DNA from 2 places in the Cryobacterium soli genome. Region 2 is predicted to be linked to the other one. Evidence: predicted binding sites of a transcription regulator. Region 2 holds the regulator's gene; the other holds the start of a gene.
The links. The regulator HspR, encoded in region 2, represses chaperone genes until heat shock. The targets are predictions, from matches to a motif close to AAGTTGAGTCNNNNNGACTCAACTT.
Positions count from the first base shown of each region.

Region 1 (14,412 bases), 2.1 Mb from region 2:
CGTGCTTGACGAAGACCACACGGGCCTCGTTGTGCGGCTTGCCGCCCGCGCGGGCCCGGTGGATGGCGGACTCGATCAGCTGGGGCTTGAGCAGCAGGGTGTCGCCGTTCACGAGCAGCTTCTGGCTGCCGGACGGCACCTTCTGCCGGCTCTTCACGGCGCGCGCGATGAGGTCGGCCATGAACGTCTGGCCCTTGAGCGCGGCGACGGCCGGCGCATCCTCGTGGCTGGCCTCGACGCCGGGGAACAGCTGGCCCACCGAGGCGAGCACCACGCCGGTCTCGCCGAGCGACGGCAGCACCGCTTCGATGTACTGCAGGAACGACGTGGACGGGCCCACGATGAGGACCCCGGCGTTCTGCAGCCGGTCGCGGTGCGTGTAGAGCAGGTAGGCGGCGCGGTGCAGCGCCACGGCGGTCTTGCCGGTGCCCGGCCCGCCCTGCACGACGAGCACGCCGTTCAGCCCCGAGCGGATGATGCGGTCCTGTTCGGCCTGGATCGTCGAGACGATGTCGGCCATATGGCCGGTGCGCTGGGCTGTGAGCGCCGAGAGCAGCGCCCCCTCGCCCTGGTGCAGGCCGGCGGTGTCGCCCTCGAGCAGCGCGGCATCCAGGATCTCGTCTTCGATGCGGATGATTCGCCGCCCGCTGGAGAGCAGGTGCCGGCGGGACCGGGCGCCCAGCGGAGTCGCGGCGGTGGCCTGGTAGAAGGCACTGGCCTGCGGCACCCGCCAGTCGAGCAGGATCGGCTGCAGGTTCTCGTCCCGCAGGCCCACCCGTCCGATGTAGCGGTACACGGGAGTGCCGTCCTCGTCCTCCGGGGCCGTCTCCAGACGGCCGAAGGCGAGCCGGTCGTCCACCTCGCGCAGCTGCACGATGCGGTCCTCGTAGGTGCGGGCGAAGGTGTCGCGCTCCGACCGGGACTGGTGGTTGCCGCCGACGTCGAGCATCCGCACGGCCTTCAGCTGAGCCTCGGCCTCGCGCTGCAGCGCGTCGAGTCGCGCGTACAGCGTGGCGACATAGTCCTGTTCCCGCGCGAGCTCCTGATCGACCACTCAAACACCCCTCAAATCAAACGACCAGTTTAGCCGCTGGTGGTGCGCCTGGGTTTTGTCCCCCGATCGGGAGAGGACGGAGACCGAGTCCGTCATGCGGCCGAAATGTGACCGGCATAGAAGCTCCCTACATTTGGAGCACCGGATTCCGTACCTAGTCGCGGAATGAGCCCGAATCAAAGGGGTAGTAAATGAGTGGAAATGCCATGCGTCTGCAGGCGATCAGGGACGTTGAGGCCTATGTGCCTCCGGCCGTCAGCTTCACCGACACCGAAACGCCCGGCCAGATCTTCGGCGAGAACGTGTTCAGCAGCGTCGTCATGCAGAAGCGGCTGCCGAAACTGGTCTACAAGTCGGTCATGGCCACCATCGAGCACGGCGCCATGCTCGACCCCCTGGTGGCGGATGCCGTCGCCAGCGCCATGAAGGACTGGGCGATGGAGAAGGGCGCGTCGCACTACGCGCACGTCTTCTACCCGTTGACCGGTCTGACGGCCGAGAAGCACGACAGCTTCCTCGAACCGGTCGGCGACGGCACGGCCCTGGCCGAGTTCGCGGGCAAGACCCTGGTGCAGGGCGAACCCGATGCGTCCAGCTTCCCCAACGGCGGTCTGCGCAACACCTTCGAAGCCCGCGGCTACACCGGCTGGGATGTCACCAGCCCCGCCTACGTGCTGGAGAACCCGAACGGCAACACGCTGTGCATCCCCACGGTGTTCGTCTCGATGACCGGAGAAGCCCTCGACCACAAGACCCCGCTGCTGCGCTCGCAGCAGGCGATGGGCGAGCACGCCGAACGCATCCTGCGCCTGTTCGGCCACGACAAGCCGGCCAAGGTCGTTTCATTCTGTGGTCCTGAGCAGGAGTACTTCCTGGTGGACCGGCACTTCTTCCTGGCCCGCCCGGACCTGCTGAACTCCGGCCGCACCCTGTTCGGCGCCAAGCCGCCCAAGGGCCAGGAGTTCGACGACCACTACTTCGGCGCCATCCCCGAGCGCGTGCTCGGCTTCATGATGGACACCGAGCGGGAGCTGTTCAAGCTCGGCATCCCCGCCAAGACCCGGCACAACGAGGTCGCGCCCGGCCAGTTCGAGATCGCCCCGATGTTCGAACGCGGCAACATCGCGGCCGACCACCAGCAGCTGCTGATGACGACGTTCAAGGCCATCGCCAAGAAGCACGGCATGGAGTGCCTCTTCCACGAGAAGCCGTTCCAGGGCGTCAACGGATCGGGCAAGCACGTCAACTTCTCGCTCGGCAACAACCAGCTGGGCAGCCTGCTCGTCCCCGGGGACACCCCGCACGACAACGCCCAGTTCCTGGTCTTCTGCGCCGCGGTCATCCGGGCCGTGCACAAGTACGCGGGCCTGCTGCGGGTCTCCGTGGCCTCGGCCACCAACGACCACCGGCTCGGCGCCAACGAGGCCCCGCCGGCGATCATCTCGATCTTCCTCGGCGACCAGCTGGCGGATGTCTTCGAGCAGATCAAGAACGGCGCCGCCACCTCCTCCAAGGGCAAGGGCAGCATGATCATCGGCGTCGACACCCTCCCGGTGCTGCCGACCGATCCCGGCGACCGCAACCGCACCAGCCCGTTCGCGTTCACCGGCAACCGGTTCGAGTTCCGCGCCCCGGGCTCGATGCAGACCGTGAGCGGCCCGATGGTCACCATCAACACGATCATGGCCGAGTCGCTGGACTACATCGCCACCGACCTCGAGGCCGCCGTCGCGGCGGGCACCGACTTCGATACGGCCGTGCAGTCGCTGCTCACGCAGATCATCACCGATCACGGCGCCGTCGTGTTCAACGGTGACGGGTACTCGGATGCCTGGCCGATCGAGGCCGAGAAGCGGGGACTCGCGAACCTGCGCACCACGCTCGACGCCCTGCCCGAGCTCATCACCGAGCCGGCCATGGACCTGTTCGAGAAGTACAAGGTCTTCAACCACCGGGAGATGCACAGCCGATACGAGATCGGCCTGGAGCAGTACGCACTCACGATCGGGGTGGAGGCCCGCCTCACCCTGGAAATGGGCACCACGCAGATCCTCCCGGCGGCAGTGCGGTACCAGACCGAGCTGGCCGTCAACGTCGGGGCGCTCTCGGCCGCCGGAGTGGACGCCGACACCGCGCCGCTCCTCGCCGTGACGGGCCCGGTCGGCGAGCTGCGGAGCGCCCTGGCCGGCCTGAAGGCCGCGCTGGATGCCGAGACCGGCCACGAGGCGCTGGCGGAGGCCGAGCACGCCCGGGATGCGCTGCTGCCGGCCATGGCCGCCGTGCGCACGGCCGCGGACGCGCTCGAGGACCTCGTCGCGGACGACCTGTGGCCGCTGCCGACCTACCAGGAGATGCTCTTCATCCTGTAGTCCACGACGGAGCGCGACAGAGCCCCAGCCGGAACCCGTACGGGTTCCGGCTGGGGCTCTGGTGTATCCCCGTTTAGGCGGCCAGCGGCATCCGGGCCGGCTCGGCCGCGACCGTGAGGGCGCCGTCCTGCACGCTCACCGCGACGATGCCGCCGTCCCCGAGGGCCGAGGCCACCAGCAGGTCAGCGATCCTGTCGTCGACCTCGCGCTGGATCACCCGGCGGAGCGGCCGGGCGCCGTACTCGGGCTCGTACCCGTGCTCGGCGATCCAGTCGATCGCCTCGTCGGTCACCGTGAGGGTGTGGCCCTGGGCGTGCACCCGGTTCTCGGTCTGGCCCAGCAGGAGCCGCACGATGCGGCGCAGCTGGGTCTGTTCGAGCTTACGGAACAGCACGACCTCGTCGATCCGGTTGAGGAACTCGGGCCGCATGGCCTCGCGGAGCTTGGCCATCACCCGGTCGCGCAACGCCTTCTCCGAACCGAAGCCGTTGCCGGCTCCGTCCAGATCGGCGGTGAAGCCGAGCGCGCCGCTGCGGCTGGCCAGCACCTCCGAGCCGATGTTCGACGTCATGATCACCACGGTGTTGCGGAAGTCCACCGTGCGACCCTGACCATCGGTGAGCCGGCCGTCGTCGAGCACCTGCAGGAGCAGGTTGAACACGTCCGGGTGCGCCTTCTCGATCTCGTCGAGCAGTACCACCGAGTAGGGGTTCCGCCGCACGTGTTCGGTGAGCTGACCGGCCTCGTCGTAACCGACGTAGCCGGGAGGGGCGCCGACCAGGCGGCTCACGCTGTGGCGCTCGCTGAACTCGCTCATGTCGAAGCGCAGCATGGCCTTCTCGTCGCCGAAGAGCGACTCGGCCAGCGACTTGGCCAGTTCGGTCTTGCCCACGCCGGTGGGGCCGAGGAAGAGGAAGCTGCCGACCGGACGGTTCGCGTCGCCCATGCCGGTGCGGTTGCGCCGCACGGCCTTGGCGATCACGGTCACGGCGTCGTCCTGCCCGATGACCCGCTCGTGCAGGTCGGCCTCGAGCCGGGCCAGGCGCTCGCGGTCACCGGCGGTGAGGCGGCTGGCCGGGATGCCGGTGGCCCGGGCGATGATCGCGGCGATCTCGGCCTCGTCCACCACGGCGGACGGACCGGAGTCCTCGCCGCCCTGGCTGACGACGGCCGCGTCGATGGTCGCCGCGATAGTCTCGGCTTCATCGCGCAAGCGGGACGCCTCCTCGTACTGCTCGGCGGCGACCGCGTCGGCCTTCGCCGACTCGAGTGCCGACTGCTTCTCGCGCAGCCCGTCGACGTCCACGCGGGAGCCGAGGGCCAGGCGGGCCCGGGCGCCGGCCTGGTCGATCAGGTCGATGGCCTTGTCCGGCAGGAACCGGTCCGGGATGTACCGGGCGCTCATCTCCACGGCGGCGCGGATCGCGGCATCCGTGTAGCGCACCGAGTGGTGCTCGGCGTAACGCTCCTGCAGGCCGGCGAGGATCTGCACGGCATCCTCGATACCGGGCTCCCCCACCCGCACGGGCTGGAAGCGTCGTTCGAGGGCCGGGTCCTTCTCGACCTTGCGGTACTCGTTCAGGGTGGTCGCGCCCACGACGTGCAGTTCACCCCGCGCCAGGCGGGGCTTGAGGATGTTGCCCGCGTCCATGCCGCCCTCGCCGGAGCCGCCGGCACCGACGACGGTGTGCAGCTCGTCGAGGAAGACGATGATCTCGTCGCTGCGTTCGCTGATCTCATCCATGGTCTTGGTGAGGCGTTCCTCGAAGTCGCCACGGTAGCGGGTTCCGGCGAGCATGGCGGGCAGGTCGAGCGCGATGACGCGCTTACCGCGCAACTGCTCGGGCACGAGGCCGTCGACGATGGCCTGCGCGAGGCCCTCGACCACGGCGGTCTTGCCCACGCCGGCCTCGCCGATCAGCACCGGGTTGTTCTTGGTACGCCGGGAGAGGATCTCGACGGTCTGCTCGATCTCGTCGCTGCGGCCGATCACCGGGTCGAGCTTGCCGGAGCGCGCCCGCTCGGTGAGGTCGACGCCGTAGGTGTCGAGCATCGGGGTGTCGGAGGTGCCGTCGCCGACCGGGTTGCCGGCGGCGGCCTGGGCCTCGTCGGCCTCGGCCTGCTGGGCTCCGGCTTGCAGCGACTCAGCGGTGACGCCGGCGGCGGCCAGCACCTGGGCGGCCGGGGCGTCCTGGTTCACCACGAACGCGAAGAACAGGTGCTCGGGGTCGATGTAGGTGGAGCCGAACGCGCGGGCCACCTGGTGGGCGTCGAGCAGGGCGCGCTGGGCCGACGGGGTGAGCGCGGGCGCCGAGGTGGCCTGCTGCTCGCTGGACTCGGGCAGACGCTGATCGGCGGCCGTCACGATCGCGGCCGGGTCGCCGCCGGCCCGGCGGATGGCCGACGCGGCGGGTTCCTGCTCCACCATGACGCGCAGCAGGTGCAGCGCGTCGACGTGGGCGTGGCCGTGGTCGACGGCGAACTGTGCGGCCTGCACGAGGAGCTCGTGGGTGCGCCGGCTCAGCAGTCGGGTGATCTCAATGGGTCGACCGGACTGCGCGGAGCGCTGGCCCTGCAGGTAGCGGGCCAGGAATTCGTCGAAGGAACCGTTCTCGGATCCGGCCGGGCCGAAGTATGTAGGCAATGCATCCTCCTGGGAGTCAAAACGAGGAGGGATCCCGAAAGTTGAGCGCCCTCGACTCAAGTCAACGCCTGGGGGCGTTTTTCATTCCCGCCCGAAGCTGAGACTCCCCTGAGTCCGTCGAGATCGCCGGTCTGCTCTCGCGCCCACCTCGTCGGTCGAGCTCGTCGAGACCCGGCGAGGGCCGTCGCCAACACGTTCGGCTCCCGGGATCTCGACGAGCTCGATCAGCGGATGGGTCGCGACCGGCGGCCGGGCTAGGAGGTGAGGTCGGCGCACTCCGGGGCCGCCCGGAACGCCTGGCCGAGGGTGCTCGACGTGTCGTTGATGGCCGTGGTGACGGTCTGCACGGTGCCGGCGACACTGTTGAGCGCGTCTCCGGTGTCGCCGACCACTGTGGCCAACGCGTCCACAAGGGCGGCCCCCGTCGTGCCCTGCACCTGGCTGGCGCTCGACTCCAAGGTCTTCAGGGACTGGTCGACGTTGTCGATCGAGTCCTGCACGGCGAGCAGTTCCGGGTCGTCGCCCAGGTTTTCCGGCGGCGACTTCACGGTGTCGACCAGGTCCGTGGCCGACGCCGAGACTGTGTCCATCTGGTTCGAGATGGCCGTTCCCACCGAGTCCCCACCGGTGGCCGCCGCAGCGGCGAGGCCCTGAACATCCGTCTTCAGCGTGGTGATGTCGCTGCAGACCGTGCCCGCCCAGGTCACCTGGGCCGCGGTCGGCGGGGAGGCCGTGGACCCGGCCGTCGCCGTGGCAGTCGGCGAATCTGTCGCCGTCGGGCTCGGCGACGCTGAATCGCCGCCGGCCGTGCAGCCGGTGAGGAGCACCAGCAGAACCATGGACACGATGGGCTTCTTCACGGGGGTGCTCCTCACTCGGTTGTCGGTCACCGGCTACTGCGTGTCGTCTTCGCTTCCCAGCTCGATGGCCAGGTCGAGGGCTTCCGCGATCTTGCGCGCCGAGGACATCAGCCGCGGCGTGCCCACGATCGGCGCCACGGCGACGAGAACGTCCTGCACGTCATCGACCGTCAGCCCCACCTCCGCGGCCGGTCCCACGTGCAGGAGGTACGAGGCGACGGGTGCGTCGACCGCCGCAAGGGCTGCGATCCTGGCGATCATCAAGGTGCGCGGGTCGAGCTCGGTGCGGGCCAGCGACACCGCGTTGATCTCGGCCGCCGCATCGAGCACCGGGGTTGTTCCTCTAGCCATGGGTATCACTCCAATTCCAGGGCATCGCCCTGCCGTCGTCGATTCCTGCCATTGTCGGATCCACGCTGGCGGGTTCACCTGGTTCGCCCGGCACGCGCGGGATCCGGCCTGTCGCCCCAGACGGTAGCAACCTATGTCGCAGAGGCCGATGGCCGGGCCGTGGAATCCTCCGAAACGGATGATGCCGGGTGCGGCCGCCCGGCCCGGGACGAGGTCAGCCGCGCTCGATCTCCCTGGCCAGTGAATCCAGTTCGGCGCCGCCGGCCATCAACCGGGTGAGTTCCTCGATGGTGATGCCGGCCTTGTCGAATTCGCCCAGGCTGGTGCCGCGGTTGAGCACCAGGAACCGGTCCCCGACCGGGTAGGCGTGGTGCGGGTTGTGGGTGACGAACACGACGCCGAGTCCGTTGTCGCGGGCCCGCGCGACGTAGCGCAGCACCACCCCGGCTTGCTTGACGCCGAGCGCGGAGGTCGGTTCGTCGAGGATCACGACCCTGGCGCCGAAGTAGATGGCGCGGGCGATCGCCACCGACTGCCGCTCTCCCCCGGAAAGGGTGCCGATGGGTTGGTCGACGTCACGCAGGTCGATGCCCATCCGGCCCAGTTGCTCCAGGGTGACCGCGCGCATCTCGGCGACCCTGAGCCGCGAGAACGGGCCGACGCCGGCGCTCAGCTCGGATCCGAGGAAGAAATTGCGCCAGACCGGCATCAGCGGCACGATCGCCAGGTCCTGGTAGACCGTGGCGATCCCGGCGTCGAGGGCCTGCCTGGGGCCGCCGAAACGCACGGCGGTTCCGTCGAGCAGCAGTTCGCCCGAGGAGTGCGAGTGCACTCCGGCGAGGATCTTGAGCAGCGTCGACTTGCCCGCGCCGTTGTCGCCCAGGACGCAGAGCACCTCTCCCGCCGACACCGAGGTGGAGATGTCGCTGAGGGCGATGACCGAGCCGTAGACCTTGCCCACCCCGCGCACCTGCAGGATGGCCGTCTCCGCGGCGCTCATTCGCGCACTCCGGCCTGGCGGCGCACCGAGAGGTTGACCAGCACGGCGAGCAGTAGCATCCCGCCCAGGAAGGCCTTGAGCCAGTTGTTGTCCCACTGGGCGAAAACGATGCCCTGCAGGATCATGCCGTAGATGAGCGCGCCGAGGGCCGCGCCGACGGCGGACCCGTAGCCGCCCGTGAGCAGGCAGCCGCCCACGACGGCGCAGATGATGTAGACGAATTCCTGGCCGATGCCGGTGGTGGCCTGCACGGTCGCCACGTCGAAGAGCGACAGCATGCCGACGAGCCAGCCGGCCGCGGCCGTGCCCATGAACAGGCCGATCCGGGTGCGCCGCACGGGAACGCCGGTTTGCACGGCGCTCTGCAACGCCCCGCCGATGGCGAAGATCCAGTTGCCGTAGCGGGTGCGGAGCAGGATCCAGCTCGCGACGATGGTGAGGCCGAGCCACCAGAAGACCGACACCTTGAGGTTCACTCCGGCGACCGGGATCGTCGACCCGAAGATCGCCTTACCAGCGTCGAAACCGGGTACCGCGCTCATGCCCTGGATGGCGACCTGGCCGGTCACGAGCTTGGTGCCGGCGAGGTTGAGGCCCTGCAGGATGAAGAAGGTGCCAAGAGTGACGATGAAGCTCGGGATGCCGGTGCGCACGACGAGGAACCCGTTGAAGGCGCCGACAGCGAGGGCGATCAGCAGAGCGAGCACCATGGCCAGCCAGAGGTTCATGCCCCACTGGGTGGTGAAGGCGCCGACGAGCAGGCCCGTGGTGCCGGTCATGGCACCGGCGGACAGGTCGAACTCGCCGCCGATCATGAGCATCGCCACGGCCACGGCCATGATGCCGAACAGCGACGCCGAGTAGAGCCAGGTGGCCGCGCCGGCCGGGGTGAGGAACGAGGTGGTGGCCAGGGAGAAGTAGCCGAAGATCGCGGCGGCGGCGACCAGCGCGCCCATCTCGGGGCGGCGCAGCAGGCGCACCACGGGGTGCGTCGCGGCGAGTCTCTCGTCCCGGCGGGGTGGCGTGGCCAGCTGCGTCATCGCGTGCCGTTGCCGGCGAACCCGGCGACCTGGTCGGCGTTCTCCTGGGTGACGAAGCCCGGCCCGGAGTAGACCGGCAGGTTACCGCCGACGACGTTGCCGTTCGTGTAGAACAGCTCGAAGAAGCTCACCGGCAGGTAGCCCTGCAGGTAGGGCTGCTGGTCGACGGCGAAGAGGATGCTGCCGTCGCTGATCAGCCCGGTGACATCGGCGGAGACATCGAACGTGCCGATCTGGGCGTCGCTGCCGGCCTCGGCCACGGCCTGCGCCGCGGCGACTCCCACCGCGGAGTTGAGGGTGAGCACACCGTCGATGGTGGGGTCGGCCAGCAGGGCGCTCTTGATGGTGTTCTGGGCATCCGCGACGTTGGCGATGTCGACCTGCAGGTTGCTCATGCTGCCGTCGAGGGTGTCCGCGGCACCGCGGCACCGGTCTTCCAATCCGGCGTTGCCGGCCTCGTGGATGACGCAGATGACCTTGCCGGCGCCGGCCTCGGTGAGTTTGGTGCCCGCCCCCTGCCCGGCCAGGTACTCGCTCTGCCCCACGTGGGTGAGCGCGCCGACCGACGCGGATTCCTCGGCGCCGGAGTTGATGGTGATCACCGGGATGTCGGCGGCGGCCGCGTCGGCGAGGGCGCCGCGGAGACCGTCGGGGTTGGCCATCGACACGATGATGCCGTCGACCTGGGCGGCGATGGCCGTCTCGATCAACTGGCTCTGCTTCTGCACATCCGGGTCGCCCTGGTAGGTGACCGTGGCCCCGTAGAGGGTGCCGGCCGCCTCGGCGCCGGACTTCACGACGTCCCAGAACGCGTCGCCCGGAACCGAGTGCACCACGAGGGCATAGGTGCGGTCGGATGCGCCGGCCGCGGCGCCGGCCGAGCCGGCGGACGCGATCGGCTGACCGGTGCAGGCGGCGAGACCGGTGACGGTGAGCAGGGCGAGGGCGGCAGTCGCGCCGGAGCGGGCCCAGCGGGCAGGGATTCTCGACACGGTGCTTTCGTCCTTCGGTGTGTGCTGGAGGTGCGGTCTACCGGAGTGGTCCCCACGGGGACAGTCCGGATGTGAGCGTTGAGGGGCGCCTTTTCGGGGCGCAGTCCACTTTAGGCCGCGGGCGACGCAGGTCACAGCCGAGGCGTCAGGCCTGCCGGGCTGTCCGCTCCAGCCCGGCACGGTAGTCGGCCCACCATTCCGGGCTGCCCGACGGCAGGTTGTCGTTGACGGCCCGCAGCCCGGCCGCCCCGTCGATCAGCTCGCGCACGATGTCGGCGTGGCCGGCATGCCGGTGGGTCTCGCTGATCAGGTGCACCAGGATGCGGTGCAGCGTGACCGTGTTGCGCTCGGCCGGCCACCACGCCACCCGGCCGGTTCCGTGCAGCGGCACCTGGGCGATGGTGGCGTCGGAGTGCGCCCAGACCCGGCGATACAGGTTCACCAGGCCGTCCCGTGACTCATCGAGGGTGGCCCACATGTCGGCGTTGTCCGGGGCGGCGTCGTCCATCCACGGCATCGGCTCGGGGAACGGCCGTCCGAAGGTCGCGCCGAGATACCCGGCCTCCACACCGGCCATGTGCTTCACCAGGCCCAGCAGATTGGTGCCGGTCGGAACCAGGGGCCGGCGCATGTCGTAGGGGCTGAGCCCGTCGAGTTTGAAGACCAGGGCTTCCCTGGCCTCCTGGAGATAACGGCGCAGGTCTCCGGCATAAGCGTCTTCGGTCATGCGCTCCAGCCTTCCAGATCACCGCGCCGCGCGACAGTCGGGGAGAACAGCCAGGGAGAATAGGACCCATGAGTGCAGCGGGCGAGTTCGTGGACGCCACCCTGCAACGCGAGAGCTCCTGGGAACGCGCCGAAGCCGCCCGGGCCCGCCTGGGCGGAACCCTGGCCTTCTACGGCGCATCCGTCGGCGCGGTCCGCGGCACGGTGCGCGACACCGCCCGGCGCTACCCCGGCCTCGACCACGACGACATCACCGCCCTGAGCAGCGAGCTCTGGGCGCTGCCGGTGTTCGAGAGCCGGCTGGCGGCCGTCGTGCTCCTGCAGAGCCACGTGAGGATGCTGCGTGCCTCCGACCTCACCCGCATCGAGGGGTTCCTGCGCGAGGCCCGGCTGCCCGCCCTGGTGGATCCCCTCGCGGTCGACGTGGTGAGCCCCCTCGTCGCCGGCCTCACCGGAGCGGCCCGCGGGCGCGCCCAGGTGGTGCTCGACCGGTGGGCCGCGGACCCCAGCGACAGCCTTCGCCGCGCCGCCGGGCTGCTCGCCGCCGCCGACTAGATCGTGACGACGAGCTTGCCGCGGGTGCTGCCATCCGTGAGCCGGCGCATCGCGCTGGCGGCCTCGGCGAGGGGGTAGACGCCGTCGATCACCGGGGTGATCGCTCCGCTCTCGAGCAACCCCGCAAGGATGTGCAGGTCACCGTGCCGCACGACCGACGTGAGGCCGGTGAGCTTTTGCGGCACCAGGGGTGAGAGGAAAAGTGCCCGGAGCGCCCGCTCGAACCCGCCGGTGAGCCTGCCACCGCCTTCGCCGCCCACGATGACCAGGGTGCCGCGTGGCGCGAGCAGCCGGCGCAGGGACGAGACCGACCGGTTGCCCGCGGTGTCGAGAACGAGGTCATAACGCTCACCCGACCGGGTGATGTCGCCACGCGTGTAGTCCACGATCACGTCTGCCCCGAGCGAGCGCACGTAGTCGGCCTTGCCCGGGCTGCAGACTCCCGTGACGTGGGCGTCGAAGGCGTGTGCCAGCTGCACGGCGTAACCGCCGACAGCGCCGGATGCGCCGATCACGAGAACCCGCTCCCCCGCGCCGGCCTCGCGCACCGAGGCCAGGCCCTGCAGGGCCGTGACGGCGGAGACGGGCACCGCGGCCGCCTGTTCGAAGCTCAAGCCGGCCGGCTTGGGCTCGACGGTGCCGGCCCGGGCCACGGCGTACTCGGCCAGTGACCCGTCGCAGACCCCGAAGACCTCGTCGCCGGGCTGGAACCGGGTGACCTGGGCGCCGACGGCCTCGACCCGGCCCGCCACATCCATGCCCCGCACCCGGTTCCTCGGGCCGCGCCGACCCGCGGCAAGGCGCAGCAGCAGGGGTAGCCCCGTCATCATGTGCCAGTCGCCGATGTTGAGACTGGCGGCCCGCACCGCGATGAGCACCTCGTCGTCACCGGGCGAGGGCCGGTCGATCTGGGCGGGGTGGAGCACGTCGGCCGAGCCGTAACGATCCTGCACGATGGCTCTCATGAGCGTCCTCCGGGTGTTGGCGGTGCGGGGCTGGCTGGCGGAGTGGGGCCGGTTGTCGCGCTCGGCCGGGCCGGGCCGGCGGGGTACTGGAATACCTCGTCGAGTGGTCGATTGAACACCCGTGCGATCTGGAACGCCACCTCGAGCGAGGGCGAATACCGGCCCTGCTCGATGGCGATGATGGTCTGCCGGGTCACGCCGACCTGCCGGGCCAGGTCGGCCTGGGTCATCTCGCCGTGCTCGAATCGCAGCCCGCGGATGCAGTTGGTGATACTGGTTGCCTTCACCATTTCTGGAACCCGCGGCGGTATGCGACGATCCGGGTCACCGAGGCCAGGACCGCCGAGAGTACGAAGCCCAGGTAGATCACGTTGGCGATCCAGAACGGATCGAGCTCGGCCAGGGCGAACAGCAGGGCTAGCACGGCGCCGAGGATCACGAAGGACTGCCCGATGTACTGTCCGGTCCGGTGGATCTCGGTGTCACGCTGGTCCGTCACGGTCGCCTCGCGGGGCGAGATCAGGCCCGCGCCGATGGTGAGCACGATGGTGCCCAGAATGGCGCCGCCGATGCTCCAGAGCATGAGTGCGGCGTACGGCACCTCGGTGAGGGGTCCCGTCCGGGTGCCCCCGAGCAGCAGACCCAGGTAGATGCCGTACGCCAGGATCGTGACACCAGCCATGATCCAGGCGCGTTTCTCTTCGTGTGCCACGTGTGCCGCCCGTCTGAGAGTAAAGAATTGTTGACATCCACAATGTATGCCGAAGCAGACACCGTGTCAAACTTTTTTTACTCTCTGGATCAGAACGTCGTGGCCGAGATCTGCTGCAGTGCCCAGCTGTTGCCGTGCGGGTCGCTGAAGTATGCGTAGCGGACACCGCCCATATCGGTGACCGTCGAGACGTCCACACCGTTTCCCAGCAGGGTCGCGCGAACGGCGTCGAGGTCGTCGACGACCAGGTGCAGGTTCTGCACCGGGGCGGCATCGGGAGCGCTGATGCCCACCCCGATCACGATGGAGCAGGCCGATCCCGGCGGCGTGAGCTGCACCACGCGCATCCCGTTGCCGGGTGACACATCGTGATCGAGGTGGAACCCCACCTGGTCGACGTAGAACGTCAGGCTGCGGTCAACGTCACTCGCCGGCAACGGCACCAATTCCAGTCGCATATCCATAGTGGTCTCATCCTGGCACCCCGGGAGTCACGAGTGGGCCAGCAGCCAGTCCAGAACCGCCGGGCACTCGTCGAGGATCGAGATGTGGCCGTCGTCCGGGTACTCCCAGAATTCGGCCCGGGTGCAGGTGCGGGCCAGCCACGCTCCGTGGGCGGGCGGCACCACCCGGTCACGGCCGCCCTGCACGATCAGCACGGGCACCATCACGGCGGCAGGGTCGAAGCCCCAGGGCATCACGAACGCCAGGTCGTCGTCGATGAGGCCGTCCGGGCCTGCCGCCGACGCCTCCCCCACATCGTCGCCCAACGAGGCCCAGTCCCCGGCCAGAGTGGCGTAGTCGCGTTCCACGAAGCTGGCCGGGTCGAACTCGGCGGTGGCCTCGTAGTGTTCACGGGCGGCGCGGCCCGCCAGCGCCGACCGCAGCGCACCGTCGGACGCCATCCCGGCGAAGAAATCCAGGTCCTCGGCGTCGATAGGCGCGAGGGAGGCCAGGCACGCGGCGGCGATCACCCGGTCGGGCAGCAGCGCCGCGCAGGCCAGGGCGTGCGGGCCGCCGCCCGAGGCGCCCATCACCGCGAACCGGTCGAGGCCGAGGGCATCGGCGATGGCCGCCACATCCGTCGCCGCGGAGGCGACCGAGCGGCCGGGCCGGGGCGACGAGCCGCCGTAGCTGGGCCGGC
Region 1 covers NZ_CP030033.1:702,862-717,273, forward strand. Annotated here, with positions in the region: gene DOE79_RS03285 (HelD family protein) at 1-1,054, opposite strand, end outside; gene DOE79_RS03290 (glutamine synthetase III family protein) at 1,246-3,423, shown strand; gene DOE79_RS03295 (ATP-dependent Clp protease ATP-binding subunit) at 3,497-6,067, opposite strand; gene DOE79_RS03300 (hypothetical protein) at 6,322-6,927, opposite strand; gene DOE79_RS03305 (carboxymuconolactone decarboxylase family protein) at 6,961-7,278, opposite strand; gene DOE79_RS03310 (ATP-binding cassette domain-containing protein) at 7,493-8,278, opposite strand; gene DOE79_RS03315 (ABC transporter permease) at 8,275-9,318, opposite strand; gene DOE79_RS03320 (substrate-binding domain-containing protein) at 9,315-10,310, opposite strand; gene DOE79_RS03325 (DinB family protein) at 10,456-11,037, opposite strand; gene DOE79_RS03330 (DNA alkylation repair protein) at 11,106-11,591, shown strand; gene DOE79_RS03335 (NAD(P)-dependent alcohol dehydrogenase) at 11,588-12,556, opposite strand; gene DOE79_RS03340 (helix-turn-helix transcriptional regulator) at 12,553-12,846, opposite strand; gene DOE79_RS03345 (hypothetical protein) at 12,840-13,268, opposite strand; gene DOE79_RS03350 (VOC family protein) at 13,358-13,732, opposite strand; gene DOE79_RS03355 (alpha/beta fold hydrolase) at 13,760-14,412, opposite strand, start outside.
Region 1: a site for HspR is predicted at 6,106-6,130, ahead of DOE79_RS03295 (ATP-dependent Clp protease ATP-binding subunit). Genes of this name have one in related genera too.

Region 2 (14,412 bases):
CGCCTCCGGCAACCTGTCGGTGGGCGGCCCGCACCTGGCCGCGCAGGCCTTCGCGGCCGGGCTGGTCGACGAGGTGCAGCTGTTCGTGTCGCCCGTGGTGGTGGGCGGTGGCACGAGGTTCCTGCCCGACCATCTGTCACTGTCCCTCGAGTTGAAGGACGAGTACGCCTTCCGCAACGGTGTGGTCTACCTCGGCTACCGGGTGCGCCGGTAGCGCCGGGCGCTATCCTGGGGCTCCCACCGGAGCCTCGGCGCCCAGCACCATAGCGCCCCACAGAGCACCGCCCAACAGACCACGGCCCGACAGACCACGGCCCGACAGAACACCCGACCCAGACCACCGACAGGACCAGCCAATGACGCCTGACCGCTCGTTGCCCGCCACCACCCGCGCCCTCGTGATCGGGGAGGCCCTGATCGACATCGTGCGGCGGCCCGGCGCCGAGCCGGTGAGCCACGCCGGCGGCAGCCCGATGAACGTGGCGTACGGGCTGGGCCGGCTCGGCGTGCCCACCACCCTGGTCACCCAGATCGGCGCCGACCCGTTCGGCGACCTCATCGCCGAGCACCTGCGCTCCGCCGGCGTGCACCTGCTGCCCGGGTCGGTCACGGCGAGCGCCACCTCCAGCGCCACCGCCACCCTCGACGACGCCGGTGCCGCCACGTACGACTTCGACCTGCGCTGGGACCTGCCGGAGCTGTCGCTGCCGGCTCCGTGCACCCTCATCCACACCGGTTCGATCGCCGCGGTCCTGCAGCCCGGCGCCCGGGCGGTGCTCGGCGCGTTCACGGGCGCCCCGGCCGGCACTCTGCTCAGCTATGACCCCAACGTGCGGCCGGGGATCATGGGCAGCCGCGACGAGGTGGTGCGGGCCGTCGAGGAGCTGGCTGCCGCCGCCCACGTGGTGAAGATGAGCGACGAGGATGCCGCGTGGCTGTACCCGGGCCGCGACCTGGACCAGATCACGCGGGACTACGTGGCGGCGGGGGTGGCCCTGGTCGCCATCACCCGCGGCGGCGACGGGGCGATGCTCCGCGCCGGCGGCGCCACGGCCGAGCTGGCGGCGCATCCGGTGGCCGTGGTCGACACCATCGGGGCGGGCGACTCGTTCATGTCGGGCCTGCTCTACGCGATCCTCGCGGGCGGGGCCACCGAGGCCGTGCTGCAGAACGCGCTGGGCGCGACGGACCTCGGCCGGCTGGGCCAGACCGCCCTGGCCAGCGCCGCGGTCACGGTGTCGCGCGCCGGCGCGAACCCGCCCACCGTGGCGGAGCTCGCAGCGCGCTGACCTGCTCGGCGAAGCAGACCGTACCGGGCAAGTCAATCCCCTTGAACGTGGGGCGAAGCCTGGCTTTACTGTGCGTACGTTGTCCCCGTCTTACGGGTCTCTGACAGCGGGTTACAGGAAGTCTGGTGCGACATGGTGGTCACAACAACCGATACCGCGGTACAAGTCTCGGTCGAACTCACCCCCACGGATGGCGTGGTGATCGAGGGCAATTCGCTGGGGGTGACCATCCGGATCACGGCGCTCCGCGCCGCGTTGATCGACACAGCCGAGATCTCGCTGATCCGCAAGGTCAACTACACCTACGGCCGCGGCAATATCTACGGTGGTGTCTTCCCTGCCCGGGAACGCAGTACCGAGGTACTCGCCGCTATCACGGTGCCGGCACCCGGCGCGATCCCGGCCGGCCAGTCGCGGGTGCTCACTGGCAGCCTCAACATCCCCAGTGACGGCCCGCCCTCGGTGCGCGGCGACCTCATCGACGTGGGCTGGTCCGTGCGGTGCGTGCTGCGGGCCGCCGGCGGGCAGATCATCAAGCGCGAGCGCCTCATCGACGTGCAGTCCTGGGGCCAGACCAGCGCCACCGATATCGGCCACCCGCCGGTCGGGGAGAACCTGGGCCACGTCGCCCTCGAGTTCATCGCGCTCTCCTCCCGCGTGCTCGAACCCGGCACCCCGCTCACCGGGGTCCTGCGGCTCCGCGCCCACGACGCCGTCGCCACCCGGGGCGTACGGGTACAGCTCGTGCGCTGCGAGGAGGTCTGGGGCGGGCCCGGCCAAGACGCGAACCCGGACGCGAGCGAATCCGAGGGATACCGGCACTCCGAGGCGGTGATGGCCGCCGTCACGCTGGCTCCCGCGGGAACCCTGACCCCCGGCACCGTGGTGGACCTGCCGTTCGCGGTCGAGACGCCCGCCGGGCTGCCGGCTCCGTCGCTCTCCATCGGCAACCTGCACGTGCGCTGGGAGATTCGGTCGGTCGTCGACCTGCCGCTGCGGCTGGACCCGCGGCTGTCGCTGGACCTGCTCGCGGTCACCGCCACCCGGCAACCCACCGCACACCCAGTCGAACACCCGCGATCCGGCAGTCTCGACACCGACTGACAGGACCGCCCCGCCCCACGTCGTGCCCGGTCCGTCCGATTGAGAAGCCGGACTGCTGGATGGCATCCGGTTCTCCTGTTGGACAGCGACGCGGCGCAAGGAGCAGCCTGAGGGTATGGAATACACACACCTCGGCCGCTCCGGCCTGTCGGTTTCGCGTCTCTGCCTGGGCACCATGAACTTCGGACCGGAGACCGACGAGCCCACCTCGTTCGGCATCATGGACGCCGCGCGTTCGGCGGGCATCAACTTCTTCGACACTGCCAACGTCTACGGCTCGAAGCTGGGCCGCGGCGCCACCGAGAGCATCCTCGGCCGGTGGTTCGCGCAGGGTGGCGCGCGCCGCGAGGACACCGTGCTGGCCACGAAGGTCTACGGCACCATGTCCGAGCGTCCCAACGACGGCAAACTGTCGGCGCTCAACATCCGTCGTTCGCTCGACGAAAGCCTGAAGCGGCTGCAGACCGACCACATCGACCTGTTCCAGTTCCACCATGTGGACCGGGACACCCCGTGGGACGAGATCTGGCAGGCCATGGAAACCGCAGTGGCACAGGGCAAGATCCTCTACGCCGGCAGCAGCAACTTCGCCGGCTGGCACATCGCCACCGCGCAGGCCGAGGCCCGCAAGCGTAATTTCACCGGGCTGGTCAGCGAGCAGTCGCTGTACAACCTGCTCAAGCGCGACATTGAACGTGAGGTGATCCCGGCGGCGCAGGCCAACGGGATGGGCATCATGCCCTGGTCCCCGCTCGAGGGCGGCCTGCTCGGTGGGGTGCTGCGCAAGGAGCGGGACGGCAGCCGCCGGGCCTCCGGTGCCAACGCGGAAAAGCTCGAGAAGAACCGTGACGCCATCGGCGCCTACGAGGACTTCGCCGCCGAGCTCGGCACCGAGCCGGGCGACCTTGGCCTGGCCTGGCTGATGCACCAGAAGGCCGTGACCGCACCGATCATCGGCCCGCGCACCATGGACCAGCTCGAGGCCGGGCTGCGTGCAGTGGACGTGAAGCTCGACCAGGCCGCGCTGACGAGGCTCGACGAGATCTTCCCCGGCTACAAGACCGCGCCGGAAGACTACGCCTGGTGAGCGCCGCAGTGAACGTTCTCTTCATCGGCGGCAGTGGCGTCATCAGCGCGGCCGCCGCGGAGCTGGCCGTGGCCCGCGGGCACCGTCTCACCGTGCTCAACCGCGGCCAGTCCGACCTGCGTGAGGTGCCCGCCGCCGCCGAGCTCATCACCGCCGACGTACGGGATGCGGAGGCGGTCACCGCCGCCCTCGGTGAGCGCACCTTCGACGTCGTCGTGGACTTCGTGGCGTTCACACCCGAGCACGTACGCGCCGACATCGCCCAGTTCGCCGGTCGCACCGGTCAGTACGTCTTCATCAGCTCGGCCTCGGCGTACCAGAAGCCGCCGGCCGCGCTGCCGGTGCGGGAGTCCACACCGCTGCATAACCCGTTCTGGCAGTACTCCCGCGACAAGATCGCCTGCGAAGACGTTCTGATGGAGGCCTACCGCGAGCAGGGCTTCCCGGTCACGATCATCCGCCCGTCGCACACCTACGACCGCACCCAGATCACGCTGCTGAACGGCTGGACCGACATCCACCGGATGCGCACTGGCCAGCCGGTCGTGGTGCACGGCGACGGCACGTCGCTGTGGACGCTCACGCACAGCACCGACTTCGCCAAGGCTCTCGTCGGCCTGTTCGGCCGGTCCCAGGCCCTGGGCGACAGCTTCACCATCACCTCGGACGAGTACCTGCCCTGGGACGCCATCTACGCAGAGTACGCCCGCGCGGCCGGCGCCCCCGCGCCCGAGATCGTGCACGTGGCCAGCGACACCATGGCCGCCGAGAACCCGGAGTGGAGCGGCGGGCTGCTCGGCGACCGATCACACTCGGTCATCTTCGACAACACCAAGGTGAAAGCGCTCGTGCCCGACTTCGTCTGCACCACTCCCGTCGCCCTCGGCTTCCGCGAGGCGATCGCCTGGTTCGACGCGCATCCGGAGCAGCAGGTCGTGGATGCGGCGCTCAACGCCACGCTCGACCGGCTCGTGAGCGCGCATTCCACCCGTTCCTGACCATCCGTTTGACCAGATTGGACACCGTATGAAGACCCGTCAACTCGGCGACCGCACCGTGAGTTCCATCGGCCTGGGCGGCATGCCCATGTCGATCGAGGGCCGGCCAGACGAGGCCCGCTCCATCGCCACCATCCACGCCGCCCTCGAGGAGGGCGTGACCCTGATCGACACGGCGGATGCGTACCACCTGCACGCCGACGAGGTCGGCCACAACGAGTCGCTCATCGCCCGCGCCCTTGCATCCTGGGGCGGCGACACCTCGCAGGTGGTCGTGGCCACCAAGGGCGGGCACCTGCGCCCCGGCGACGGCAGCTGGTACGTCGACGGGCGGCCCGAGTACCTCAAGCAGGCGGCGAAGGCGTCGCTGGCGCGGCTCGGCGGCGACGCCATCGACCTGTACCACCACCACCGGCCCGACCCGGCGGTTCCCTACGCGGATTCCATCGGCGCCATCCGCGACCTGCTCGACGACGGTGTCATCCGCCTCGCCGGCATCTCCAACGCCAACCCGGAGCAGATCCGCGAGGCGTATGAGATCCTCGGCGGCCGGCTGGCCAGTGTACAGAACCAGTACTCGCCGGCGTTCCGCAGCAGCCAGGCCGAGCTGGACCTCTGCACCGAACTCGGTGTCGCGTTCCTGTCCTGGAGCCCGCTGGGCGGCATCAAGTCCGCCGCCGACCTCGGCACCCGGTTCGCCCCGTTCCAGCAGGTGGCGGATGCCCACGGCGTGAGCCCGCAGGTCGTCACGCTGGCCTGGCACCTGGCCGCCTCCCCCCGGGTGATCCCCATTCCCGGGGCGAGCCGGCCGGAGAGCATCCGGGATTCGGCCCACGCGGCCGACCTCACCCTCTCGGCCGAGGAACTGGCCGCGCTCAACGCGGCCTGAACCGCACCGAGCACACCGCATGACCAGCACGGCGGCCGGGAATTCTGTTCCGGCCGCCGTGTTGTCTGTCAGTACAACCGAAACTGGAGCACCCATGACCGCCACCGTTCATCTCACCCTGCAGCTCGACCCGAACGCGCTCGATCGCGCAGCCGCTGTGCTCACCGAGACCCTGACCGCCACCCGCGCCTGGCCCGGTAACGAGGGACTCGAAGTGATCGTGGACGACGCCGACGCGACACACGTGATCGTGGTCGAGACCTGGGCCAACGCGGCCGACCACGCGGCCTACGCCGAGTGGCGCACCACCCCGGAGGGCGTCAACCGGCTCGGCGAGATCCTGGCCGCCCCGCCCGTGAAGACTGTCTTCTCCGAGCGGATCCCGCTGGGCCTCTAGCCCCAGACGGTTGCTCAGGCCGCAGTGCCCACGCGGTCGTCTGCTGCACCGAGGACCTCGGTGCCGGTCCGGGCGGCGGCGACGTCTTCGAGTAGTTGCTCGAGGAACGCCGACGCGGCCGGGCTCGGCTCGTCGGCCACGGCGACGGCCACGGTCCACTCAGGCACGCTGGCCGGCAGCGGCACGGCCACGAGGTCATCCGGCCGCTTCTGCGCGAAACTCGTGGGCACGATCGCCACACCGAGGTTGTATCCCACCAATTCGAGCAGCGGATGCACGTCGTTGACCTCCAGCGCCGCCCGGTACTCGAAGCCGGCCGCGGCGAACGCGCGCCGGGCGAGCATATGCGCGCCCCAGCCGGCCTGGAAGCCGACCAGGGGCTCGGCCCGGAGGGTCTCCAGGTCTACCTCGTCGAGGGACGCGACGGGGTGGTCGGGGTGGCAGAGCACCACCATCTTCTGGCTGCTCAACGGGTGCAGGCGCACCCCGGGCGGGGTGTCGCCTGTCACCACGACCAGGGCAACGTCGGTGGTGCCGCTCGCCACGCCCTCGATGAGCTCGACGGAGCCCACCTGGCGCAGCCGCACCTCAACCCCCTGGTTGGCGGTGCGGAAGCGGGCGAGCTCGGCGGGCAGGTCCACGGAGCCCAGGCACGGCTCGGCGCCCACGGTGAGGCGGCCGCGCATCAGGCCGCGCACCGCGGCGACCGCGTTCTGGGCGGCGGCGGCGCTCGCGAGCGTGCGCAGCGCATCTGCCAGCAGGGCCTGGCCGGCGGCCGTGAGCTCGACCCGGCGGGTGCTGCGGATGAACAGCGACGTGCCCAGCTCGATCTCGAGCGCCCGAATGGACGCGGAGAGCCCCGACTGGGAGATGTGCAGCAGCTCGGCTGCCCGGGTGAAGTGGCGTTCGTCGGCGACCGTCACAAAGTGCTCAAGCTGGCGCAATTCCATTCAGCAATCTTATTACTGAGTGCGGCGGCGATCAGAAGACGGCACGCTGGTCGAGCCCGCTGGTTGAGCCTGTCGAAACCCCCACACGCTGGTCGAGCCTGTCGAGACCGCGGGACTGCTCAGTAGTCGATGCGGCCGGTTCGGTTGTGGAACTCGCCGGTGGGGCCGGTCGGGCCCAGGAGGGCCAGGGCCACCGTCGCATCCGTGCCCTCGGTCACCGTCTGGTGGCCGCCGTGGCGATTGAAGTCCGTGGCGGTGTACCCGGGGTCGCTCACGTTGATGCGGAACGACGGCAGGTTCTTCGCGTACTGCACGGTAAGCGCGATCACCGCGGCCTTCGATGCCGCGTAGGGGATGGCTGGCACCGGGAACTCGTCGTGTCCCTCGGTGCTGAGAAAACGGGCCAGCCGACGCCTGACGCGACGTTGACGATCACCGGATGCGCCGAGCGGCGAAGCGCGGGCAACGCGGCCTGGGTGACGCGCACGATCCCCAGCACATTCGTGTCGAACACCGCGGCCATCGTCTCGGTCGATAGGTCATCGACCCCGAACGAGGTGCCGAGGATGCCGGCGTTGTTGACGAGCACGTCCAGGTCGGGCAGGGAGGCGAACGCGGCGTCGACGCTCGCCTGGTCGGTGACGTCCAGCTGCACGGGGTGGGCGCCCAGCTCACGGGCGGCATCCCCGTTCGCAAGGTCGCGCATCCCGGCGTAGACGGTGTGGCCGGCCTCGATGAGGCGGCGGGCGGTTTCGAGGCCGAGGCTCTTGTTGGCCCCGGTGATGAGTGTGAGTGTCATTGGTCCATGCTGCGGCCCGCACCCGCATTCACCCAGGCACCCCTCGACGGTGGGACTGCGAGTACCACGATGAATCGAGCGGCGCCGGGCAGAATGGGGCCATGAGTGAATTCGCCAGCGTGCTGCGTGCGTGGCGCGACCGCGTGCGGCCAGCGGATGTCGGGCTGCCGGCCGGCGCTGGACGCCGAACTACCGGCCTCCGCCGCGAAGAGCTCGCCGCCCTCGCCGGCGTGAGCGTGGACTACATCGTGCGTCTCGAGCAGGGCCGAGCGGTCAATCCCTCCCCGCAGATGCTGGGCGCCCTGGCTCTCGCCCTGCGCGTGACCCCGGCCGAGCGTGACCACCTCTACCGGGTCGCCGGCGTCGCCCCTCCGGCCCGCGGGACAGTGCCTGAGCACGTGACCCCTGGCGTGCAGCGGATCATCGACAGGCTGGGGGACGTGCCGATGGCTGTGTTCACCGCGTCCCACGACATCCTGCTGTGGAACCCGCTCTGGGCCGCCCTGACCGGCGACCCGTCGCGCTATGTCGGCATCGAACGCAATCTGGTCTGGCGGCATTTCATGTGGGGGCATGAGGGTGTCGAGTTCGACGCCCAGCACGAAGAGGACTTCGCCAGCGACCTCGCGGCTGACCTGCGCACGGCCGTGGGCCGGTACCCGCACGACGGCCAACTGGCGCAGCTGGTGGCCCGGCTGCGTGCCGCGTCGCCCGAATTCGAACGCCGCTGGGGCGAGGCCCGGGTGGCCGAGCACCGCTGGAGCCGGAAAACCGTCACCCGCACCGCGGTCGGGCCCATCACCGTCGACTGCGACGTGATGACGGTGCCCGGCGGCGACCTGCGCATCGTGGTCTACACGGTCGTGCCCGGCAGTGCAGACGAGCAGAAGCTCGACCTGCTGCGGGTCACGGGCCTGCAGTCGCTCACCCCAGCATTCGATGCCACCGGCTCGGCCAGTGAACCCGCCGGTTGAGCTCGTCGAACCCAGGCGACGTACGACGACAGGCCGGCTCACGAGGTCTCGACGAGCTCGACCGACGAGACGGGCGCGAATACACGCCGGATCGGGTCGCTATTTGTCGAGGGGGCGCCAGATCACGATCTGGTTGGAGCGGCGGGTGCGGGTTCCCGCGCGCATCGAGATGACCTCGCCGGCGGAGCCGGCCGCGAAGACACGGCGGCCCGGCCGGTTGAGCAGTTCGTCGGCCAGGGCGGCCTCGAGGTCGCCCACCCGGTTCCGCAGTGAACGCACGGTGTCCTCTAACGCGAGAATGCGCCGGATGCCTTCCAGGCTCACGCCCTCAGCGCCCAGGTCGGCGATCTCCCGCAGCCGGGCCACGTCGCGCATTGAATAGCGGCGCGAGCGGCCCGGCGTGCGGTCGGGGCTGACGAGGCCCAGGCGGTCGTATTGCCGCAGGGTTTGCGGGTGCATCCCGGCAAGCTCTGCGGCGGTACTGATCACGAAGACCCGGGTGTTCTCATCCATCGGCGTTCGTTACCCCTTGGCCCGGGCGATGAGTTCGTCGCGCGGGTTCTCCTTGGGCAGGGCCTCGTTGAAGGCGAGGAGTTTCTCCTCGGCGTCCTTCGAGAGGTGCGACGGCACGGCCACCTGGACTACGGCGAGCAGGTCGCCGGTGCCCTTCGGCGTGACGACGCCGCGGCCCTTGACCCGGAGTACCCGGCCACTGGGGGTGCCGGGGGCCACGCGCAGCTTCACCGGGGGCCCGCCGAGGGTGGGCACCTCGATGGTGGCGCCGAGAGCGGCCTCGACGAAGGTCACCGGCACGTTCACGCGCAGGTTCAGACCCTCACGCTCGAAGACCGGGTGCTTGCGCACGGTCACGGTGAGCACGATGTCTCCGGGCTCGCCGCCATCCGGGCTGGGTTGCCCCTGCCCGCGCAGCTTGATCTTCTGGCCGTCGGCGACGCCCGCGGGGATCTTGACCTTGATCGGCCGACCCTCCTGCGTCTGCAGGGTGATCTGATCGCCGTGGGTGGCGGTGATGAAGTCGACCGTGGTGGACGCGATGACGTCGCGGCCCTTGCTGGGGCCGCCGAAACCGCGGTAGCCGCCGCTCGGCGTGCCGAACCGGCCACCGGCAGCGCCGGCGCCCTGTCCGCCACGGCCGAACATGCCACCGAGGATGTCATCGAAGCCGGCCTGCTCATAGGAGTAGCCCTGTTGCCGGGCTCCCCCGCCGAACATGCCGCCGAAGACGTCGTCGAACCCACCCTGCTGGCCACCCTGGCCAGGGGCGGTGAAGCGAGCTCCACCGCCCATGGCGCGCACGGCGTCGTACTCCTTGCGCTGTTCGGGGTCACCGATCACCGAGTGGGCCTCGCTGATCTCCTTGAACTTCGCCTCCGCTGCGGGGTTGCCCGGGTTGGAGTCGGGGTGGTACTTCCGCGCGAGCTTGCGGTACGCCTTCTTCAGGTCGGCGGCGGAGACGTCTTTCGAGACCCCGAGAACCTTGTAGAAGTCCTTGTCGAACCAGTCCTGGCTAGCCATCGCTCGGTACCTGCACGACGACCTTGGCGACCCGCAGCAGCGAGGAACCGAGGTAGTAGCCGGTCTCGACGACATCGCCGACGGTTTCCACCTCGACGTCCGGGCTGGGCTGCTGGAAGATGGCCTCGTGCACGGTGGGGTCGAAGACGTCGCCGACCGAACCGTACGGCTTGAGGCCGATGCGCTCGGTGCTGGCGCGCAGCTTCGCCGCGATGGTCGCGAAAGCGGTGTCGCCCTCGAGGTCGCCGTGCTTCTCCGCCCGGTACAGGTCGTCGAGCACCGGCAGCAGCACCTTGACGACCTCTCCGGTGACGCGCTCGCGCTCGATCTCGCGGTTCGCCTCGGTGCGCTTACGGTAGTTCGCGTACTCGGCGGTGACCCGCTTGAGGTCGGCGAGGTGCTCGTTCGAGGGATCGTTGGCTTCGAGGTTGGCCGCGTCCAGGATGTCCTGCACGGTCAGCTCGTCCTCTTCGATGCCCTCGGCGCTCGCGGCGTCGGGCGTCTCGCCCTGCTTCACCTCGGACGCCTCGGTCGCACCGACCGCGGCGGCCAGCTCGGCCTCCGCGTCCGTCGCGGCGTCGGACCCGCCCGCCGCGGAGGCGCCCGAGTCGGGCGCTCCCGCAGCAGAGGCGGATTCTTCTTCGGGACGGTTCTCGTCCGGGCGCTTGGAGTCGCCCATTACTTCTTCGCTTCGTCCTCGTCGTCGACAACCTCGGCGTCGACAACGTCTTCGTCGGTCTTGCCGGCGTCAGCGGGCTCGGCGTTCTCGGACGCGCCGGACGCGGCATCCGCCTGGCTGGAGGCGTAGATGGCCTCGCCGAGCTTGCCCTGGCTCTCGTTGAGCTTGTCGAACGCGGTCTTCACTGCGTCGTCGTCGTCTCCGGCGAGAGCGGACTTGAGAGCGTCGACGTCGCCCTGCACCTCGGTCTTGACGTCCTCGGGCAGCTTGTCGTCGTTCTCCTTGATCAGCTTCTCGATCGAGTAAGCGAGCTGCTCGGCCGTGTTGCGGGTCTCGGCGGCTTCACGGCGACGCTTGTCTTCTGCGGCGTGCTCTTCACCCTCGCGCACCATGCGCTCGATGTCTTCCTTGCCCAGCGCGGTGCCGCCGGTGATGGTCATCGACTGCTCCTTGCCGGTGCCCTTGTCCTTGGCGGACACGTGCACGATGCCGTTGGCGTCGAGGTCGAAGGTGACCTCGACCTGCGGGATGCCGCGCGGCGCCGGCGCGATGCCGGTGAGCTCGAAGGTGCCCAGGTTCTTGTTGTCGCGGGTGAACTCGCGCTCGCCCTGGAAGACCTGGATGGCCACGGACGGCTGGTTGTCGTCGGCCGTGGTGAAGGTCTCGCTGCGCTTGGTGGGGATGGCAGTGTTGCGCTCGATGAGGCGCGTCATGATGCCGCCCTTGGTCTCGATGCCGAGGCTGAGCGGGGTGACGTCGATGAGCAGAACGTCCTTGCGCTCGCCCTTCAGCACACCGGCCTGGAGGGCGGCGCCGACGGCGACGACCTCGTCGGGGTTGACACCCTTGTTAGGGTCCTTGCCACCGGTCTCGCTCTTGACGAGCTCGTACACGGCGGGCATCCGGGTGGAGCCACCGACGAGAACGACGTGCGCGATGTCCTCGACCTTGACGCCGGCCTCACGGATGACGTCCTGGAACGGCTTCTTGGTGCGGTCGAGCAGGTCTTCGGTCATCTTCTCGAACTGGGCGCGGGTGAGCGTCTCGTCGAGGTTGGCCGGGCCGTTCTCCGTGAGGGAGAGGTAGGGCAGCTGGATGCTGGTGGACATGCTCGAGGAAAGTTCCTTCTTGGCCTGCTCCGCGGCTTCCTTGAGGCGCTGCTTGGCGATCTTGTCCTTGGAGACGTCGACGCCGGTGGTTTCCTTGAACTTCTTGATCAGGTGGTCCACGATGCGCTGGTCCCAGTCGTCGCCGCCGAGGCGGTTGTCACCGGCGGTCGAACGCACCTGGATGGTGGAGAACTCGTCGTCCTTGCCCACCTCGAGGAGGGAGACGTCGAAGGTTCCGCCACCGAGGTCGAAGACCAGGATGAGCTCGTCTTCCTTACCGCGGTCCAGGCCGTAGGCCAGGGCGGCCGCGGTGGGCTCGTTGATGATGCGCAGCACGTTGAGGCCGGCGATCTCGCCGGCTTCCTTCGTGGCCTGACGCTCGGCGTCGTTGAAGTAGGCGGGAACTGTGATGACGGCATCCGTCACCTTGTCGCCCAGGTACTGCTCGGCGTCGCGCTTGAGCTTGGCCAGGATGCGGGCGGAGATCTCCTGCGGGGTGTACTTCTTGTCGTCGATGGCGACGGTCCAGTTGGTGCCGACGTGGCGCTTGACCGACGAGATGGTGCGGTCCACGTTGGTGACGGCCTGGCGCTTGGCGGTCTCACCGACGAGAACCTCGCCGTCCTTGGTGAATGCGACCACCGAGGGGGTGGTGCGGAAACCTTCAGCGTTTGCGATGACGGTGGGTTCTCCACCCTCGAGAACGGCCACCACCGAGTTAGTGGTTCCGAGGTCAATGCCGACTGCACGAGCCATGTGAGAGTATCTCCTTCAAAAGATGGGGTTCAAGGCGTATTGCTAAGACTTGAGTGTTGCTGACTCAAGTGTGGCACCGGCAGAAAAAACCGTCAAGTTGACGCGGGCAAACTTGAGTCATGCGGGCTCAACTCTCAGCATCTTCACAAGCTCGGGGGCCCGGATGTCCCCCGTGGGAGGCACTCCCAGGTGAACCCTGAGACAATATCGTGTGCCAGCCTTGCCCCCGCCCGACCCGATCGCGGACTCCGTGCGCCGCCGCGCCGTGCTCGCGAAGCTCCCGCGCATCTCCCGGCTCGACGGCACGGCCATCCGGGTTCTGCTCGTCGATGACGAAGACACCCTCACCACTCTGGTCAGCCTCGCGCTCAGTTATGAGGGCTGGTTGGTGGATGTGGCGCACACCGGCCAGGATGCGTTGCGCGCGTACCGTGCCAACCGGCCCGATGTGATCATCCTCGACATCATGCTGCCCGACACCGACGGGCTGAGCGTGCTGCGGCATCTGCGCGACAATGGATCGAGCACCCCCACCCTGTTCTTGACCGCGCGCGACTCCGTGGACGACCGGATCATCGGCCTCACCGTCGGCGGCGACGACTACATGACCAAGCCGTTCAATCTGGAGGAGCTGGTGGCCCGGCTGCGTGGGCTGCTGCGGCGCACCGTGCAGGCGGCGCCGGACGACGGCTCCAGGCTCGTGGTCGGCGATCTCAGTCTCGACGAGACCAGTTACCAGGTGCGGCGCGGCGACACCGACATCATGCTCACCACGACCGAGTTCGACCTGCTGCGCTACTTCATGCGCAATCCGATGCGGGTGCTCAGCCGTGCGCAGATCCTCGACGAGGTGTGGAACTACGACTTCGCCGGCAAGGCGAGCATCGTGGACTTGTACGTGTCCTACCTGCGCAAGAAGATCGACGCCGACCGGCCTCCCATGCTGCAGACCGTGCGCGGTGTGGGGTACCTGTTGCGGGCCGCGGAGTGACCACCCGCTGGAGCCTCCGGCGCCGGCTCGTGGTGGGCATCGCGGGCGTCGTGGCCAGCATGATGCTCGCCTCGGGCATCCTGAGCATCGTGGCGCTGGGCACCTCGACGATCACGGTGGCGGATGCGCAACTGACGGCCTCGATCTCGGCATTGAGCCGGTCTGTCGACAAGTTCGGGCACAGCCCGGGCGGCGCCACGGACGGGACCGACCACGGCCGGGCCGGCCACAGCGGCACCGGGCACAGCGGCAGCGGCTACAGCGAGGCCGGCGACGCCGACACGGACTATACCGGCGGCGGCCAGGGCTCCGATCGCCCGGACGCTGCCGCCCGGGACACCGGCGAGGTGCGCACCAAGTCCCTCGTCGACTTCGTCGGGCACGGGCGCGGCAGCGTCATCGCCATCCTCTGGCGCGGCGAGGTGGTCGACTCCGCCCTGTTCTCCGACACCGGAGCCGTTGTGCTCACCACGGATGTGGCCACGGACATCGCCCGGTCGGTTGCGGCCTCCGGCGGCACCGCACCCAACCGCACCCTCGAGTTGGGCGAACTGGGCAGCTACCGCCTGGCCACGGTGGTCAACGACGGTGACGTGCTCGTGGCCGCCGTGCCCCTCGCAGCGGCCGACCAGGCGCAGCTGCGCCAGGGCGTGGGCATCGCCATCCTGACCGTGCTCGCCCTGCTCGGAACGATCGTGGGCACCATCGTGGTGGTGCGCCTGGCGCTTCGCCCGCTCGGCCGGGTGGTCGACACGGCGGTGGCCGTCACCTCGCTCAAACTCGACGCGGGCGACCACGGCATCGCGCCCCGCGTCGCGCCCGCCGACACCGATCCCCGCACCGAGGCCGGCCAG
Region 2 covers NZ_CP030033.1:2,812,403-2,826,814, reverse strand. Annotated here, with positions in the region: gene DOE79_RS13110 (dihydrofolate reductase family protein) at 1-214, shown strand, start outside; gene DOE79_RS13105 (carbohydrate kinase family protein) at 357-1,289, shown strand; gene DOE79_RS13100 (hypothetical protein) at 1,422-2,393, shown strand; gene DOE79_RS13095 (aldo/keto reductase) at 2,509-3,480, shown strand; gene DOE79_RS13090 (NAD-dependent epimerase/dehydratase family protein) at 3,477-4,478, shown strand; gene DOE79_RS13085 (aldo/keto reductase) at 4,507-5,367, shown strand; gene DOE79_RS13080 (putative quinol monooxygenase) at 5,462-5,764, shown strand; gene DOE79_RS13075 (LysR family transcriptional regulator) at 5,779-6,714, opposite strand; gene DOE79_RS20915 (Rossmann-fold NAD(P)-binding domain-containing protein) at 6,834-7,079, opposite strand; gene DOE79_RS13070 (SDR family NAD(P)-dependent oxidoreductase) at 7,040-7,513, opposite strand; gene DOE79_RS13065 (helix-turn-helix transcriptional regulator) at 7,615-8,487, shown strand; gene DOE79_RS13060 (heat shock protein transcriptional repressor HspR) at 8,587-9,000, opposite strand; gene DOE79_RS13055 (DnaJ C-terminal domain-containing protein) at 9,010-10,023, opposite strand; gene DOE79_RS13050 (nucleotide exchange factor GrpE) at 10,016-10,702, opposite strand; gene dnaK (molecular chaperone DnaK) at 10,702-12,567, opposite strand; gene DOE79_RS13040 (response regulator transcription factor) at 12,854-13,558, shown strand; gene DOE79_RS13035 (sensor histidine kinase) at 13,555-14,412, shown strand, end outside.